One region of the Arthrobacter sp. StoSoilB22 genome, then DNA from elsewhere that is predicted to be linked to it. Evidence: predicted binding sites of a transcription regulator. Region 1 holds the regulator's gene; each other region holds the start of a gene.
What was found. The regulator LexA, encoded in region 1, represses DNA repair genes until DNA is damaged. The targets are predictions, from matches to a motif close to TCGAACANNTGTTCGA.
Positions count from the first base shown of each region.

Region 2: LDN70_RS20330 (shikimate dehydrogenase) is a predicted target of LexA. The motif match lies at 1,542-1,557, and genes of this name have one in related genera.
Region 3: LDN70_RS06715 (Y-family DNA polymerase) is a predicted target of LexA. The motif match lies at 1,694-1,709, and genes of this name have one in related genera.

Region 1 covers NZ_AP024652.1:1,651,137-1,654,410, reverse strand. The annotation lists gene LDN70_RS07855 (histidinol-phosphate transaminase) at 1-223, opposite strand, end outside; gene LDN70_RS07850 (LysM peptidoglycan-binding domain-containing protein) at 301-660, opposite strand; gene lexA (transcriptional repressor LexA) at 1,008-1,751, shown strand; gene LDN70_RS07840 (ATP-dependent DNA helicase) at 1,816-3,274, opposite strand, start outside.
Region 2 covers NZ_AP024652.1:4,382,115-4,385,388, forward strand. The annotation lists gene LDN70_RS20325 (bifunctional sugar phosphate isomerase/epimerase/4-hydroxyphenylpyruvate dioxygenase family protein) at 1-545, opposite strand, end outside; gene LDN70_RS20330 (shikimate dehydrogenase) at 545-1,444, opposite strand; gene LDN70_RS20335 (IclR family transcriptional regulator) at 1,655-2,425, opposite strand; gene LDN70_RS20340 (MFS transporter) at 2,632-3,274, shown strand, end outside.
Region 3 covers NZ_AP024652.1:1,390,577-1,393,850, reverse strand. The annotation lists gene LDN70_RS06720 (uroporphyrinogen-III synthase) at 1-304, shown strand, start outside; gene LDN70_RS06715 (Y-family DNA polymerase) at 333-1,631, opposite strand; gene LDN70_RS06710 (LexA family protein) at 1,922-2,353, opposite strand; gene LDN70_RS06705 (hypothetical protein) at 2,531-2,962, shown strand; gene LDN70_RS06700 (hypothetical protein) at 3,065-3,274, opposite strand, start outside.

The DNA.
Region 1 (3,274 bases):
CACGAAGTTCGGTGAACTCCCGGTCCGGATAGCGGTTCAGCCCGGTGGCCGCAGCGGCCACGGCCTCAGTGATGGCGGCTTGGACATCTGCGGGGACGCCATGAGTGTTTTCGTTGACGTTGAGCAGGATCGGGACATCGAGCTGCGGTGCGCCATAGGGGCTCAATCCACGCAGGTTGGTCCGAAGGGGAAGTCGGTCAAGTCGCTCAAGCTGGTCACTCACCAACCCAGTTTAAGGGGCGGCCGGGACTGCCGACTAACTGTGACGCCCGACCCTTGATTTCTGCGGGTGCCGAGGGATCAGTTTGCAGGGACGAACAGCTGCTGGCCGGGCAGGATGCGGCCGCCCCGGAGGTCGTTGAGCTGGATGATCTCGGCGATGACGTCGCGGGGGTCACGCTCGGGAGCGGCAGCGCCGGCGATGCCCCAGAGGGACTGACCTGGCTGGACTGTAACAGTGACGGCAACAGGCGGACGCAGTTGGGACTGCGAGTCGGCTGCCTTGGCCGGGGAGTTGATAAATCCGGCAAGACTCAGCAACGCTGCAACCAACAGCATGGCCGGGATGCCGAAGAAGACGATCCGTCCCCTTCGGGTCAGGCGCAGGCGAGCGGGTGCCTGGGTAGTACGGAAATCAGCGAACGTAGTGACTGCGGACATGAGCTGAGCCCTTCTGAGCTATTGCCACGCTCCGGGATGCCCGGTGCCTGGCTGCCAATTCTTTGTGTTCCCCTGGGCCTGCCCCGGATGTTCGAACGCTTTGTTCGAACATCCAGCTTCAGCATCAGGTTTATAGAACACATATTCGAACCTTGCTATGACATTTTTAGCACTTATCAACGAACGGTGTCGAGACTCGCTAGAACAAATGTTTGATAAACGCCTGTGCCTGCCCTACGTTTGAGTGAAGAAGCAGCACTGTTTCAGTGGAACAGGAGGGTCTGACATTTTTGCAGACCTGACACCCCTGGCCCTCATCAGGGCGGAATGGAAAGGCATTGGCGAACATGGCAGCGAAAGCCACAGGCGGAGGGGCACCCCTGCGGAGCCAACAGCCTCAAAAGAGTCCCAAAAGCCTGACCGTCCGGCAGAAAAAGATCCTGGAGACCATCCAGAGGTCAGTCAATGACAACGGCTACCCTCCCAGCATGCGCGAAATCGGCGACACCGTGGGTCTGGCCAGTTTGTCCAGCGTCACGCACCAGTTGTCCCAATTGGAGAAGCTCGGCTACCTCCGCCGGGACCCCAAGCGTCCCCGCGCCATGGAAGTGCTGATGCCCCTAACCCTTGATGGCGGGCCCATCCCCGGTGTGGACGCTCCGACCACCCTTCGCAGCGCCGGTGGCCTGGCCGTCACCGAGCTAGCCAGCGCCAGTGATACCGCCATGGTCCCCTTGGTGGGGCGCATCGCGGCAGGTGGACCGATCCTGGCTGACCAGACGGTGGAAGACGTGCTTGCACTCCCACGGCAACTCGTGGGGCATGGCGAACTGTTCATGCTGAAGGTGGCCGGCGATTCCATGATCGATGCTGCTATCTGTGACGGCGACTGGGTGGTGGTCCGGCGACAGAATGATGCCATCAACGGCGACATCGTTGCCGCCCTGCTGGATGATGAAGCAACCGTGAAGACTTTCCGGCAGCGGGACGGTCACACGTGGCTGCTCCCCCAAAACACCCAGTACGAGCCCATCCTCGGAGATCAGGCCACCATCATGGGCAAGGTCGTCTCGGTACTGCGCTCTCTTTAAGCGCTCACGCCCTTTAAACGCAGCTTCCCGTGGACACCAGCAGGTGTTCACGGGAAGCTGTGCATTACGGGGCTTTAGCCGAGCCCAGACGTTCCAGAACGCCTCGAACCACCGACCGGTCCGTGGTGGCCCAGAACGGCGGCAGGGCGGCACGTAGAAAGCCCCCGTAGCGCTCGGTCGAAAGCCTGGAGTCGAGTACCGCGACCACCCCTTTGTCTCCCGTCGAGCGGATCAGTCGGCCAGCGCCCTGCGCCAGCCGAATGGCAGCGTGCGTGGCTGACACGGCCATGAAACCGTTCCCGCCCGATTGGGCAACCGCCCGGGAACGGGCAGTCATCAGGGGATCGTCAGGACGTGGGAAGGGAATGCGGTCAATAACCACCAGTCGGCATGAGCCACCCGGAACGTCTACCCCCTGCCACAGGGACATGGTTCCGAAGAGGCACGTATCTGGCTCGTCCGCGAATTGCTTCACCAGGGCCGCCATGGTGGATTCTCCCTGACAGAGAATGTCCACATCCAGCCGGAGCCGCATGGCATCGGCGGCTTCTTCGGCAGCACGCCGCGAGGAGAACAGGCAAAGCGCTCCGCCCCCGGACGCCCGGATGAGGTCTTCCAATTCGTCCAGCGCCTCCGGCGAAGTACCGCGGCCCGGTTTGGGCAGGTGCTTTGCCACGTATAGAACACCCTGTTTGGGATAGTCGAAGGGCGATCCCACATCAATGCCCGTCCAGCTCGGCGCGCCGTCTCCAATCAGGCCAAGACCACCCGCGGCGGGCTCGAAGGCCGAGCCGATGGCCAGGGTCGCAGAGGTCAGCACCACAGTATGGCCGGCAAAGAGCCCCTCTCGAAGCCGCCCCGCCACACTGAGCGGGGCAATATTAATCAATGCAGGAGCTGTCTCGTCCGGCGGAGAATATCCCTGCTGGGGGTCGAACGTGCTGTTCCGCGAGAACCAGACCACTTCGCGGTTCTCCTTCGCGGCGAGCATCCGCTCGCACAGTTCCAGGATGAGCATGAGCCGTGAGCGCGCAAGCTGCCGTCCGCCGTCGACCGCGTTTGAAGAATCCGTCTTCGAGTCCGAGAGCGCGGCGCGCGTGGCGTCCCGCAATTGGTCAAGGCAATCCAGCTGTTCGTCGTTGAGGCCGTTGGGCAACAGACCGTTGGGCACGCCAGCTATGGCCATATCCAAGCTGTCCGCAGCTGCGTTGAGGGCGTCCACGGTGATGGCCGTATGCTTGCGGGCACTTGATGCCGCCGCGTGGACCATGGCCACGGATAACTGTCCTGAAACGGCTCCGGTTACCCGGTCCTGAAGCTCGTGCGCCTCATCAACCACCACGACGTCGTACTCGGGCAAGACAGCCAGGCCTTCAAAGGCGCTGACGGCCAACATGGCATGGTTGGTGACTACGACGTCGGCCTCACCAGCCCTTGAACGGGCCAGCTCACTGAAGCACTCTTCTGCCACGGGGCACTTCTGGGCACCCAGGCACTCCATGGACGTGACGGAAACCTGCCGC
Region 2 (3,274 bases), 1.8 Mb from region 1:
ATCTGCTCGATCGGCGCGGTGTCCCAGTCACGGGAAAGAATGTGGAAGGAGTCAAGGCAGGTGCCGAGGTTGGGGTGGTCCACCATCTCAACCAGGCGGTAGGCGTGCTCGTAGTCGTTGACGTATTTGCCCCACGCCAGGGCTTCGTAGGCAACCTTGACGCCGTGCGCCCCGGCCAACTCTGCCAATTCCGCGAGCTGCTCGGCTCTGAGATCGTCGTCGTCAATGGTTGCCGTGGCCACGTTGGAGCAGACCAGGATGGTGTCCATGCCCAAACGTGACATGAGCTTGAACTTGGCCTCGGCCCGCTTGAGGTTGGCCTTCAGCAGGTCCGGAGTGACGCCGTCGAAATCCCGGAACGGCTGGTAGAGATCCAGGCCCAAGCCGAGGTCGGCGGCCATTGTCCGGACCTCTTCCGGGCTGTGGGGGGACGTGACGAGGTCCTGTTCGAAGATCTCGATGCCATCGAAGCCCGCAATCGCGCAGGCCTGCATCTTCTCCTTCAGCGTGCCGGACAGGCAAACCGTGGCGATTCCGGTGCGCATCAGTTGGCCGCCTTTGCCAAGAGTGCCTCTTCTTCGGCGGCGATCAGCTCCAGGAAGTGCGCCCGCATGCGATCGCGGTCCGCCTCGCGTCCAGTGATGAGCTGGAAGGCGTCGGCTGCCTGACCGACTGCCATGCGACCGCCGTCGAGGACGTCGCATCCCTTGGCCCGCGCCTCGCGGACCAGTTGCGTTTCGATGGGGCGGTAGACGATGTCCGCCACCCAATGCCGCGGCTCCACCAGGCCCATGTCCAAGGGGAGCCCGGGGTGGGCCGCCATGCCGATGGGAGTGCAGTGCACCAAGCCGTCAGCGAGGGGCATGATCTCGGGCAGCTCGTTGATGCTCCGCGGCGTAACGGTGGCTTCAGGGAAAAGCCCCCCGAGCTCGGCGGCACGTTCCGCGGCGCGGGCGGGATCCATGTCCACCAGGTCCAGGGTGCCGACGCCGGCTTTGAGGAGTGCGTAGGCGACGGCGGAACCGGCACCGCCTGCACCTAACTGAACTACGCGGTCTAGTCGCGCCTCGGGGAGGCCGTCCGCGAGCGCCGAGCCGAAGCCGGAGAAGTCAGTGTTGTGGCCAATCAGCCGGCCGTCCTGAATCAGGACGGTATTGACGGCACCCAGGCGCGCGGCGTCGTCGGAAATTTCATCAAGGTGCCCCAGCACCAACTGCTTGCACGGGTGCGTGATGTTCAGTCCGTTGAAGCCCATGCGCTGCGCCGCCGTCAGGAGATCCCCGACGGCGGTGGCCGGCAACTGCAGTTCCAGCAAGTCGATGGGGCGGTACAGCAAGCGAAGGCCCTGCACATCGGCTTCGCGTTCGTGCATGGGCGGCGTGAGTGAGGGCATGACGCCTTCGCCTACGAGGCCCACCAGAACGGACTCGGCTCGGTTGCTCATCCTAAAGCTCCTTTGACTTCAGCACCGCCGAGCTTTTGGCGCTTTCTGGGGCGCTTCCAGCCGGGGTGTTATTTAGATTACTACAAGTGTTCATATTCCGCACGCTTGTTCTTATCGCGAACATTTCCACAGTGCGCACCCAACCAAGTAGCAGTTAAGCGCGCTTAGAGCCGTCTAAACGCGCACTATTGCGACCTGGTTGGGTGAGGGTCACCGCTGGGGCAGGCGGGCCGCGAGTTCAGCCGCGGCCTCCTGCAGGGTAGGGACGTGGGCAATCAATTCCTCCATGCTCATGCGGAACACCGGGACGGCCGTGGCGAGGGAGGCGAACGCATGGCCCTGTGAGTTGAGAACCGGAACAGCGACGGCGCGCATGCCAATCTCGTTTTCTTCATCCATCACCGCGTAACCCTGGCGTCGCACCTGCTCGATCTCCTCGCGGAACTTGTCGCGGTCGGTAATGGTGTGCTCGGTGAGCGGATCCAGGGGGAGCTCCTCCAGCAGCCTCTTCCGCTCGATCTCATCCTCAAACGCCACGATCGCCTTACCCACGGAGGTAGTGTGCAAGGCGCCCAGGTGACCGGGGTCGCTGGTGACCCGAAAGGTCTTGGGTCCGTCCACCTTGTTTACAGTGAGGTGATGATTGCCGTCGCGCACGGACAAGATGGTGGCCTCATGCGTAATTTCAGTGACACGCTGAAGGACGGGCAGCGCCGTTGCCGCGAAGCCGTGGTGATTGGAAACGCGCTGGCCGAGCTGGAAGACGCGTAGTCCCAAGTGGTACCGACGCCCATCGGGCTCGTAGTCAACAAATCCATCGCGGGTCAGTGAACCCAGCAGTCTGTACGTGGTGCTGAACGGGAGATTCGCACTCCTTGCCAGATCCGCCGCACTCGCCCCGCGCGGTTCATTTCCCAATAGAACCAACAGGCTCAAGGCCTTGCCGACCATGTCGGTCTTTGTGTCCTCTTTCACACTCATGTTTTGATGCTCTCACATAGTGAGAGCTATTTCTAGATGGTGGTGACATCTCTTGACAAGTGACCCCACTCACAGCCACTATTGCTGTATTGCACAAGTAGCTCTCACCATGTGGTTACTAATGCAGGGATCGACCGGCCGCACCATGCTTGGGTCTCCCCACAGAAGCCAGATCCGCGACATCGTCGTCACAGAAGGAACACCCCATGAGCCAAACAATGCCGTCAGCGACGCCAGGCACTGAAACCACTTCCGGAACCCCCAAGAAAGCCGCGCTTGCCAGCTTCCTGGGCAGCGCCGTCGAGTATTACGACTTCTTCATCTTCGGCTCTGCCGCGGCCCTGATCTTCCCCCACGTCTTCTTTCCCTCCGCCGACGCGAACGCGGCCATCATGTCCTTCGCAACTTTCGGCTTCGCCTACGTTGCCCGCCCCGTGGGTGCGGTGATTCTGGGTCACTTCGGTGACCGCATTGGCAGGCAGAAGGTCCTGATGTTCACGCTGGTCCTCATGGGGGCAGCCACATTTGTTATCGGCTGCCTCCCCGACTTCAAGACCATTGGCTGGTGGGCTCCGGCCCTGCTGGTCCTCGCCCGGCTCTGCCAGGGCCTCTCCGCTGCAGGCGAGCAGGCCGGCGCTTCCTCCATGACCCTTGAGCACGCCCCGGACAACCGCCGCTCCTTCTTCACCTCCTGGACCCTCACCGGTACACAGGGTGGCCAAATCCTTGCAGCCCTCGTCTTCATCCCCGTGGTGGCCCTGCCGGATGACATCAAGTACGGCATCGGTTGGCGCATCCCGTTCTGGCTCAGCGCTGTGGTAGTACTGGTGGCCTTCTTCATCCGCCGCA
Region 3 (3,274 bases), 260 kb from region 1:
CGAACATCTCTCGTTGAACCACGTACGGCGTTTGGAAACAAAAAGCGCCACCATCGAATTGCGCGGACGCTGCTTGCGGATTAACGGCGAGGTGGTGGACCTTGCACCGGCACCCCTGCTGCTGTTGCGAGCGCTGCTGGGTGCGGGTGGAGCTGTACTGTCCCGGGAGGCTCTCTCTGACTTGTTGGACTTGCGCGGCTCTGTGCACGCCCTGGATATGACGGTGAGCCGGCTGCGGTCCTCCCTTCCGGACGGCAAGCTGGTGGAAACCGTGGTGAAGCGGGGTTACCGGCTGCGGGCTTAGTCCTCCTGCCACGGTTTTCCCTGCCACGCTAGGCCGCCTTCACCAGGGGAAGTTCGTCCCAGTTGGTGGTGTAGCGGGGGCTGAGCATGTCCCGTTTCATGGACCAGTCCGGGCCGCCCTTGATGCCCGCATGGCCCAAACCAATGGAGCCCCGGCCATACCGCTTGCTGACTTGCTCCAGCAAGGGGCCAATGCCCTGCTCTTCATGCGGGTTCTCGAAGATTTCCAATGGTTTCTGGTTGCCGCTGGGGCGAAGGTCAGTGACCATGATCCCGGCTTTGGCGTACCTGACGCCTTCCTGGATCCTGGGAACCAGAGCGTGTGCGGCCTTGGTCAGCAGAACGGGGTCCGAGGTTGGCATGGGTAGTTTGATGTTGACGGTGGGGAACGATTTGTCGTTGGGGTTGTAGACCGATGTTGCAGCAAAGGCAGTCAGCAGTTTGGCCTGAAGATCGTGCTTGGCCAGCCTGGCACTGGCCATCTGACCGTAGACGCTGAGCACCTGACGTAACTCCGCGGCCGTGGTGATCGGCGTGGAGAAAGACCGGGAAAAAATCAGTTGGTCCCGCCCGATTCGTTCTTCCTCCATAGGGATGCAGGGCGTGCCTTGCAGTTCCAGGACAGTGCGCATCATGACAATGGAGAATTTGTCCCGCAACGCCACAGGGTCGGCCCTGACCAGGTCCAGGATGGAGAAGATTCCCATCGCGTTCAGGCGTCTTGTGAGCCGGGTGGCGACGCCCCAGATCTCTATCACGGAGAGCCGCGCCATGAGTGCCTCGCGTTGGGCCTCGGGAATGGAGTCCCAACGGCACACACCGTTGAAGGCCGGATTATGCTTGGCCCACTTATTGGCCAGCTTGGCGAGAGTCTTAGTGCGCGCGATCCCTACGCAAACGGGAACCCCCACATGCCGTTGGCAGGCAACCTTGATGGTTCGCCCCAATTCCAGCAGGTCATCCGGTTGCCCCTTCACTCCCAGGAACGCCTCATCAATGGAGTACACCTCCTGCCATGCTGAGTACCGGGCCAGGAGCTCCATGACGCGCGAGCTGATGTCTCCATACAGTTCGTAGTTGCTCGACAGGGCTATCAATCCCCATTCCTCGGCCCGTGGCGCGAGCTTGAACCATGGCTCCCCCAGCCCGATTCCCAGTTTCTTGGCCTCCGGCGATCTGGTCACAGCGCAGCCGTCGTTGTTGGACAGGACAATCAACGGTTTGCCTTCCAACGCTGGGTTGAAGGCACGCTCCGCCGAGGCGTAGAAGCAGTTGATATCCACATGGGCAATCTCCTGCATGCGGTGCATGAGCGCTGGCTTGGACATTTCCATCCCTAAATCGGCATTAGCACGCGAGCCGCCGTTTCAGTGCAGGACACGCCGCGTATTCGAACATATATTCGAATACTTCTACTGTACCTTCGGGCCCCGACAAGAAAACATCCCGCCCACCGGATTGTGGAAAAGTCCGGGCAGACGGGATGCCGGTGGTACGGAAATCCAGGTAGATGGCCCGCGTGGCCAAGCCTTCCCCGAGGGCCGCCAGCGTGGGGAAGAGGATGCCCAGGAGGGCGTCGGCGACCCAGAGGGTGCGAAGCCCTACCGGCTGGATTCAATCAAATGTGATGCAGGCACGTTGTGGCTACGCCCCAAATGGTCAGTTCCGACATCGCGGGCACTCGAATGTCCGGATACTTGGGATTGTCCGCCTGCAGCACCACTCCCGACGGCGTGACGCGCAGCCTTTTGATGGTCAACTCACCATCAAGGACAGCAACGACGACGGACCCATCCTTGGGCTCCAGTGCCCGGTTAACGATCAACTCATCCCCGTCACTGATCCCGGCACCCTCCATGGACTGACCCGTCACCCTCACCACGAACGTGCTGGTGACATCCTTGATCAGATGCTCATTGAGATCAATCCGACCATCAAAATAGTCCTGCGCAGGCGAGGGATATCCCGCCGCCACAGGAATAGGTGCCAACAGTACTGACATCAGGGAAAAGCCCGCATCTACCACGCGGGGGCCGACTATCACGCCCACAACACACCTTTATTCGAATATATGTTCGATAATTCAGTGTACAGCGGACCCCAGACATCCTGTCCATTCCGCTTCGCTCGGCACCTCAGGGCGATGGTTTCTCGCGGTGAGACGAATGACGAGTATTTTGAGGGAAGATCAAGCGAACAACTTCTGGCACGAACACATAGGAGAGCAATGACCGACCGGACCAGGCAACTCGGTGGCGCGCTTAGCGCCGACATCACACGCATGGTCAAGGAACGCTACCCGGATGAGCTGGCCCACGCCCAGGCCGTACACGCACACTCCGAGAAGTTGGTTCTCGGGTTTATGGTGTCCTCTGTCGCGCTGTGGTTCCTCGGTCCGGCCCTGCTTCTGAACGGTCTCATCAGCCCGGCGATCGCCATCGTGGTGCCCGGACTGCTGACCCTCGCGTTCCTCACGATCGTGCTCATCGCCATCGCCCGGAACAGGGCTGCCTCGCGACCCGTGGTTGAGTACGCCAAGCAGCTGGGTCATAAGGTCACCAGTGTCACCAAAAAGGGAATAACGGTTGCTGTTCCGAAGGGCGTTGTCAACGTGCCCGAGGAGTTCCGCCAGCCACGCAAGGTCACGCGCCAGCGGTAAGGCAAGTGTCAGCGGCGCCGACCTTAGCGTCCTCGACGCCCTGTACTCAGGCAAACCACGGCCGTGGGGGCCGCTAACGCGCGGAGCGGCTGTCGCGTGGGATCAGCCACTCTTGACGGTGACGTCATAGGAGAAAGGCTTCGGTATGACGCCCGGCCAGGAACCGTCTTTCTTGAACAGGGAGAGGTTCCGTGCCCCCTCCGGGTCCTCAGCACTGAGCGGGATAATCACGGTGTTGTGCTCCGAGGGCGTGGAAGTTTGCGGGCTGAGCCAGGCCGAGCCCACGGCTGCGGCTGTGAGGTCGAAGAATGG